DNA from 2 places in the Metabacillus sediminilitoris genome. Region 2 is predicted to be linked to the other one. Evidence: riboswitches for the same ligand, from Rfam matches in the RefSeq annotation. Region 2 holds a riboswitch; the other holds the start of a gene.
The links. Region 2 has a riboswitch for glycine ahead of GMB29_RS06030 (amino acid permease). Riboswitches for the same ligand answer to the same signal wherever they lie in the genome.

Region 1 (4,154 bases), 2.8 Mb from region 2:
AAAATGCATAACTTCGCCCTTCAGGTCATTTGGAGCTTGCTGCTGATCAGTAATTAAGGTTAGTTTCATTGGGTTTGGGACACCATTTGTTTTTTCAAGGTAATGCCAATAGAAAGGTCTGTTCATTAACTCTTTGTCCATGTCAATTGTTAATTGAACCATCATGTAACCAGGTTTATTTTCGATAATGTCACAAGCATTTGCTGTAAAGAAATTTTCTAAGTAATTATGTATTTGCTCTTGTTGCATAAAAGGTCCACCTTTCATCAAGCATGTTAAGGATTTCCGCTTGCTGCTTTTCTTTGTTCCTGAGAATGATGTGCATAGTCAAGAATAGAAGTTAAGTTTTCCATTTTAATCTTCATTTCGCCATCACTTTTAGAATTGAGCAAAATGTCTTGGATGTGATCTTCGAAATTTTTAATTTCTAATTTTGTTAAAATTTCATCTAGTTCACCGATCACTTTTTCAAATAAATTAATTTTTTCATATAGTAACTTGAGAATGTGTTCTTCAACGGTATTTCTTGTTGCCATGTTGAAAATATGAACATCTTGTTCTTGTCCTAAGCGGTGAATACGACCGATCCGTTGTTCAAGTCTCATTGGATTCCATGGTAAATCATAGTTTATGATGTTGTGGCAAAATTGGAGGTTGATCCCTTCTCCGCCAGCTTCTGTTGCAATTAATACTTGTACACGATTTTTAAAGAGATCTTTCATCCAATCTTTTTTTCCGCGTTTGAAGCCACCGCGAAATGGTACAGATGTGATCCCGTTTTGCTGGAGAAACCATTGTAAATAAAATTGGGTGGCACGATATTCTGTGAAAATGATTACTTTATCATTTAATTTCTTAATAAGTTCAACAACCTTGAGTGCCTTTGTATTTTGTGTGACACCATCGATCGCCATCATAATATTTTTGATGACGTCATAAGATAAGATAGCTTCTTCACCCTCAGGACGATCAAGCATTTTCTTTAGTGTCATGTATACAGCTTCACGACTGCTGCATGCTTCACGTTGTAATGTCATAATTGAAAATGTATTTGCCGCATATTGAGAATGTGATTTTAATGCTGTGATTGTGTCATATAGATGCTGCTCAGTTTCTGAAAAATCAATAGGTATTGTCTCAACAACACGCTTCGGCCATTCGATTCCAGTATCTCCGCGACGATTTCGGATCATAACCTTGTTTACGAGCTCACGTAAATGTTCATGATCTTCCAATGAGCGATCTTTTGCAGAAAACGCTTCATTAAAAAATGCCTCATTTCCTAAGTGTCCAGGTTTTAATAATGATACAAGATTAAAAATTTCTTCAATTCTATTTTGAACAGGTGTTGCAGTTAGCAATAAACAATACTTCTTTTTTAAGTTTTGTACAAATTCATAGTTTTTCGTTTTATTATTTTTCAGTTTATGTGCTTCATCGATAATCACTAGATCATAAGATTGATCATAGACAATCTCTCGATGGGGACTCCGTTTTGCTGTATCAATTGAAGATACGACAACATCACAAGCTTCCCAGACATAGCTTTTCTTTTGCTCTACAGCCGGAATAAAAAATTTCTCATTTAATTCACGGGCCCATTGGGACACAAGTGAGGCAGGCACTAAAATTAATATCTTTTTAACAAGTCCGCGAATCATATATTCTTTTAAAATTAACCCTGCTTCGATTGTTTTACCTAATCCCACTTCATCAGCTAAAATGGCTTTTCCGTTCATTTTTTCAACCACTCTTTGAGCAACTTCTAATTGATGTGGGAGCGGTGTGAAATGAGGAAGATGCTTTGGTGCTTGTAAACCTTCAAAAGATGGTACAGCTGAATATTGCTGAACTTCATAAGAAAGTTTATAAAGCTCCCAGTTTGACCATGGTCCATCATTTTCCAGCTTTTCAAAAAAACCATCCTGCCAAGATGAATCAAAGGTAGTCTTTACATTCATTTTAATGACAGTCCTTTCTTTTTTATGATGTAATGTTCATCATTTGGTTAGAAAAAGTAGAAGTGAAATGAATATCATGTTAATTTTGATGAAAAGACGAACGTTATATATGAAAATATAATAAATCATTAAGGAAAAATGTATTGCCGAAAGTCTATGTGCATGGTAGGATGTTAAGTAAGTTCTACAATGCTTATCTTTCAGGTAGATGAAGCATTGACGTTAGTTTTTTTGTTTACTTTAATGTCTAAAATGTCTGAATGTCGATTTAAACTGTTTTTTAAGTATTACCAATTTGAAAACAAAATATGTGCGGGTGAGAATAAGGGGAGAGACTATATGTTCGTGGTATAGCGCCGAAGGAGCAAACAATTGTGAATCTCTCAGGCAAAAAGACTCTTATTTGACGCAGCTCTGGAGAGTGTTTGCAATTAGTTGCAAACTACCAAAGGGGAAAGCCTTTTGTGGGACGGTATGCTTATTTAGTTATTTAGATTGAGCATAAAGCTTAACTAGATAGCTAGGATAAGCACACTGTATTCCAATTTTACATAAGGTAAACTTTCAGGTTAAAAGGACAGAGACTTCCAAATGATAATGTGGGAGTACTATGTCCTTTTTTTGTCTGAAATTTTAAGTAATTTAGTGAGTTTCCATGGATTTAAAAATAGAAGGGAGTATCTCCAATATGACAGAGTTAAAACGAACACCTTTATATGAAGTGTATAAAAACTATGGTGCTAAGACGATTGATTTTGGCGGCTGGGATTTACCAGTACAGTTTTCTTCTATTAAAGCAGAACATGAAGCAGTTCGTCATCATGCTGGGTTGTTTGATGTTTCTCATATGGGTGAAGTTGAGGTGCTTGGGGAAGGTAGTCTTGCTTTCTTGCAAAAAATCGCGACAAATGATGTGTCATTACTTAAAGATGGCGGCGCGCAATATACAGCAATGTGCTATGAAGATGGTGGCACTGTTGATGACTTACTCATCTATAAAAAAGCAGACAATAATTATTTACTCGTAATAAATGCATCGAATATTGAAAAAGATGTAGAGTGGCTCTGTTCGCATGTATTTGGAGATGTAACCGTTAGGAATATTTCAAATGAAATCGCCCAGCTGGCACTCCAAGGACCACTTGCCGATAAAATTCTGCAAAGCTTAACGGATACGGATTTATCTGAAATCAAATTCTTTAAATTTAAAGATGCTGTTAAAGTAGCTGGTGTTAATTCATTAGTTTCAAGAACAGGTTATACAGGTGAAGACGGCTTTGAAATATATTGTGCTTCAGAGGATGCAAAGCTGCTTTGGGTAAAAATATTGGAAGCCGGTAAAGAAGACGGTGTCCTCCCATGTGGATTAGGTGCACGTGATACATTACGATTTGAAGCAAATCTTCCATTGTATGGGCAAGAGCTTTCAAAAGATATTACACCGATTGAGGCTGGTATCGGGTTTGCTGTCAAACCAAATAAGGAAGCTGATTTTATTGGGAAAGCTGTATTAAAAGAACAAAAAGAAAAGGGTCCTGAACGTAAATTAGTAGGGATTGAATTAATAGATAAAGGCATTCCGCGTCATGGCTACGAAGTGTTTGTTGATGGAGAGCAAATTGGTTTTGTTACAACAGGAACACAATCTCCTACCTTAAAGAAAAATATTGGCGTCGCTTTATTAAAAGCTGATTTTACAGATTTAGGTACAGAGGTCGAAGTACAGATTCGTAAAAAGAGATTAAAAGCAGTGGTTGTAGCAACGCCATTTTACAAGCGTCAAAAATAATATGTTCAACAAGTAAAAAAGAGTAATCATCTAACTATGAGAGGGGTTCACAAGTAATGAAACATCGTTATTTACCTATGACGGAACAAGATAAACAGGAAATGCTGCAAACAATTGGCGTAGATTCTGTTCATGAATTGTTTCAAGATATTCCAGAAAAAGTTCGTTTTCAGGGTGAGTACAACATTAAAAAGGCAAAATCTGAAACCGAGTTGTTAAAAGAATTATCACAATTAGCAGCTATGAACAAAGATTTACGAAGTAATGTGTCATTTTTAGGTGCCGGTGTTTATGACCATTACATGCCTGTTATTGTCGATCATGTCATTTCCCGTTCAGAATTTTATACAGCATATACACCTTATCAGCCTGAAATTTCTCAAGGTGAGCTTCAAGCGATATTC
Region 2 (4,154 bases):
TCCATTCATGGAAAAAGGACCTAAAAAACAACCCTCAGAAGGATCTATAGAAGCGTTACAAGCTAAACATGATGATTACGTATGATTTAAAAAGTTACATACCTTTATTCAAGAAATGGAAAAGTCACAGAACAGGACAAAGTGCAATTATCCATTATCTTCATGGAATAAAAAATGCCGGAAAAATATCTAATACTTCTAAAAATAAATCAGCTGGAAGCCCTGTTGTTGAATAAATAGCAGTTTGAAATGTTTTGCGCCACATGTAATGCATTTTAGAAAAATATTCAAAGGATGACGAGCTATGAAAAGTATATTAATGGAAATGTTGGAGTCCCGTAAAGATGAGATTATTAAAATTCGCAGACATTTACACGAAAATCCCGAACTTTCTTTCAAAGAAGAAAAAACTGCTCAATATATTATTGATTTTTATAAAGGTAAGAATGTAGAAGTCCAATCGAATGTAGGAAATGGATACGGAGTTGTCGTGACAATCAAAGGTGGAAAGTCCGGAAAAACCATTGGTCTGCGCGCTGATTTTGATGCGCTTCCAATTGTCGAAGAAACGGATGTACCATTTAAATCCAAAAATGAAGGTGTTATGCATGCATGTGCCCATGATGGCCATACAGCCTATTTATTAATCTTGGCGGATTGCTTAATTACATTAAAAGATGAAATTCCTGGTACTATCAAAATTATTCATCAACATGCGGAAGAAGTGCCACCAGGCGGGGCAAGGAGTATCGTGGAATCCGGCTTGCTAGACGACTTAGATAATGTATTTGGTATCCACCTGCTGCCAATGGATGAAGCGGGAGTTGTTGGTTATCACGCTGGTTATTCTTTTAACGGAAGGGCTTATTTAAAATTAAAAATTCAAGGCAGAGGCGGTCATGGATCCTCACCACATCTAGCGAATGATGCCATTGTGGCTGGTTCTCATTTTGTCACCGCCGCTCAAACGATTATTAGCCGTCGTTTAAGTCCTTTTGATATTGGCGTGATTACGATTGGATCTTTTGATGGAAAAGGGACATTCAATGTCATTAAAGACAGTGTAGAGCTTGAAGGCGATATCCGTTATATGACTGTTGAAACAAAAGAAACAATTGAAAAAGAAGTTAAACGACTTGTAAAAGGTCTTGAAGTAGAATTTGGTGTAACATGTGAGCTAACATATACGAATGATTATCCACCTTTATATAATGATCCTGCATTAACAGAAAGGGTTGCTGAGTTCCTTATGAATGCAAATGATAAAGATATTAAAGAAGTGAAGGAATTTCCAGCAATGCCGCCATCTGAAGACTTTGCTTACTATGCTGAAAAATTCCCTTCTTGCTTCTTTTACATTGCATGTACACCTAAAAGAGTAGAAAAACCTTATTTTAATCATCATCCTAAATTTGATATCGATGAAGATGCCCTGCTCGTGGCAGCAAAAGCAGTGGGATATGTTGTTTGCGGGTATTATGAATTAGATTAGAAAAAAGAATAATTTGTACGTTATGGTTTATAGATGATCATATCTTAACAGTGTATTAGATTAGCAATACAATTACCGAGTCAAGCTACTAAGAATGGTGATCCTGACAGTGGGGTGTGATGGAAGACTTATATGTACGGTGCGAAAGTGGTGCAGACTGCTCCATAAATAAACTATCTATGAATAGATAATAAAATCTATACTAATAGAACTAGAATAAACCAGGTTGAGGATTTTATTTTCTCAACCTGGTTTGAATATAGATTTGTTTATTGGCTTTTCTACTATCTATGTTAGGGTTAATAACTGTAAAGTTTATCTGTAGTAGATAGATACCTAAAAACAACTTTCCTCCAAAGCATTTTTAAAAATTGAAATTAATAATGAATTCTGAATATTAAGTTGACTTTTTGCTTTTAATAGAATAGGATATATTTAATTGTATATTAGCGGATGAATATTGTGGGAGAGACTAAACGCATTGTTTAGCACCGAAGGAGCAAGTTCTAATAAATTTGGAATCAAACTCTCAGGTAAAAAGGACTACAATAGGACGCATCTCTGGAGAGAGCCATGTGCCACCAAAGGAGTTAAACTCTCAGGTAAAAGGACAGAGAAAAATAGGAAAATGCCTATTTTTCTCTGTCCTTTTTTTGTTAGAGAAAGATAGGTATAAGCAAAAGGAGGAGGATAAGCACAAGACTATCAATGCAGCTATCAATCTTCATTCTGTTTTGATTATAGTGATTGATGACCTTATTTCGTTAAAAGGCTATTTTTAGCTACATTACACAATCAAAAGTTAAAGAAACTGCCCTGTGAAAAAAGTTAGGAGCCTTGGATTTAACCATGTTAGTGATTGGAGTCATTATTGAAACAGGAATCTTTGTATAGACAGGGATGACTGCTGCATGCAGATCCTGCCTGAGTATTTATTTTATCCAAATTTGTAAGCGCTTTTTTGGTCAGATTAACTCATAATACTAAACTTTTATTGGGATATTAATTTAAAATTATAATTGCAAATATCCTAGAAAAGTAGAGAGAGGAAAATCGTATGCAGGAGCAAAAATTGGAAAGAGGTCTTAAGAACAGGCACGTACAACTAATCGCTATTGGCGGGGCTATCGGAACGGGATTATTTCTCGGAGCAGGAAAATCTATACATTTAGCAGGACCATCGATTTTAATTGCTTACATGATTACAGGTGTCATTTGTTTTTTAATCATGCGCGCACTTGGAGAATTACTCTTAAGCAATTTGAACTATCATTCTTTTGTTGACTTTGTAAGAGACTATTTAGGTAATATGGCAGCTTTTGTGACCGGCTGGACCTACTGGTTTTGCTGGATTTCAATCGCAATGGCTGACTTAACAGCAGTTGGACTCTATACCCAGTATTGGTTTCCCTCTGTACCACAGTGGATGCCGGGGTTAATTGCCCTTGTTATTTTGCTAATTATGAACCTAGCAACTGTAAAACTTTTTGGCGAAATGGAATTCTGGTTCGCATTAATCAAAGTCATTGCGATACTAGCCCTAATTGTCATTGGTATTTTCATGATTATTAAAGGCTTTTCCACAAATTCAGGCGCAGCCAGTTTCACGAATCTATGGAGCCACGATGGTATGTTCCCAAATGGCATAAATGGCTTTATCCTTTCATTCCAAATGGTAGTGTTTGCGTTTGTTGGCATTGAACTTGTAGGTCTTACTGCAGGTGAAACAGAAGATCCAGAGAGAGTTATTCCAAAAGCAATAAATAATATCCCTATTCGAATTATCATTTTCTATATTGGGGCACTTATTGTCATTATGAGTGTTTATCCGTGGAACGCCATCGTCCCAACGGAAAGCCCTTTCGTTCAAGTATTCGTAGCAGTTGGTATCGCTGCAGCTGCTGGTATCGTCAATTTTGTTGTCCTAACATCCGCTGCTTCGGCATGTAACAGCGCCATCTTCAGTACAAGCCGAATGGTATACTCACTTGCCAAAGATAAAAATGCACCTGTACCATTTGCAAAACTTGATGCCCGTAAAGTACCTTCCAATGCATTGTTCTTTTCAACTGTCGTCATTCTTATTTCCGTTGTGTTGAACTATATAATGCCAGAGGGAGTATTCACACTGATTACAAGTATTTCTACAGTATGTTTCATCTTTATTTGGGGAATTACAGTCATCAGTCATTTGAAATACCGCAAAACAAGACCAGATCTAGCGAAACTGAACAAATTTAAATTGCCGTTTTATCCATTTGCCAATTACTTGATCCTTGCTTTCCTAGCGTTCGTTCTTGTCGTGCTAGCACTTGCGGAAGATACTCGTATTGCCTTGTTTGTAACTCCTGTTTGGTTTATTTTGCTGATCGCGATTTATAAGATGCGGAAAATGAATGCAACTCATGCAGATCAGGCGAATCAAGAACAGGTAGCGGAAAATTAAGAGGTATCGGTACTCTTTTCGCTTTTATCGATGTATCAATTGGCTAAACTCAGCCAGATTTGGAAAGGAAATTTAAAGTACTGTTTGTTCCGCTGCTGCCAATATTAGCGAACCTATTTTGTGGCTATTTAGTTCTTCAATTGCCCGCAAGTACTTAGAATAGCTTTATAACATGGTTAATCATCGGGCTAGTTATTTATTTCACTTACAAAATAA

Region 1: linked by a shared signal. The riboswitch ahead of gcvT (glycine cleavage system aminomethyltransferase GcvT) and the one ahead of GMB29_RS06030 (amino acid permease) in region 2 are both predicted to bind glycine.

What each region holds. Positions count from the first base shown of each region.
Region 1 is NZ_CP046266.1:4,008,058-4,012,211, reverse strand. Features, by position in the region: gene GMB29_RS19265 (YqhG family protein) at 1-249, opposite strand, end outside; gene GMB29_RS19260 (DEAD/DEAH box helicase) at 276-1,961, opposite strand; glycine riboswitch at 2,278-2,370, shown strand; gene gcvT (glycine cleavage system aminomethyltransferase GcvT) at 2,650-3,750, shown strand; gene gcvPA (aminomethyl-transferring glycine dehydrogenase subunit GcvPA) at 3,807-4,154, shown strand, end outside.
Region 2 is NZ_CP046266.1:1,218,779-1,222,932, forward strand. Features, by position in the region: gene GMB29_RS06025 (amidohydrolase) at 305-1,492, shown strand; glycine riboswitch at 1,946-2,048, shown strand; glycine riboswitch at 2,051-2,109, shown strand; gene GMB29_RS06030 (amino acid permease) at 2,550-3,938, shown strand; partial or broken gene GMB29_RS27255 (amino acid permease C-terminal domain-containing protein) at 3,932-4,154, shown strand, end outside.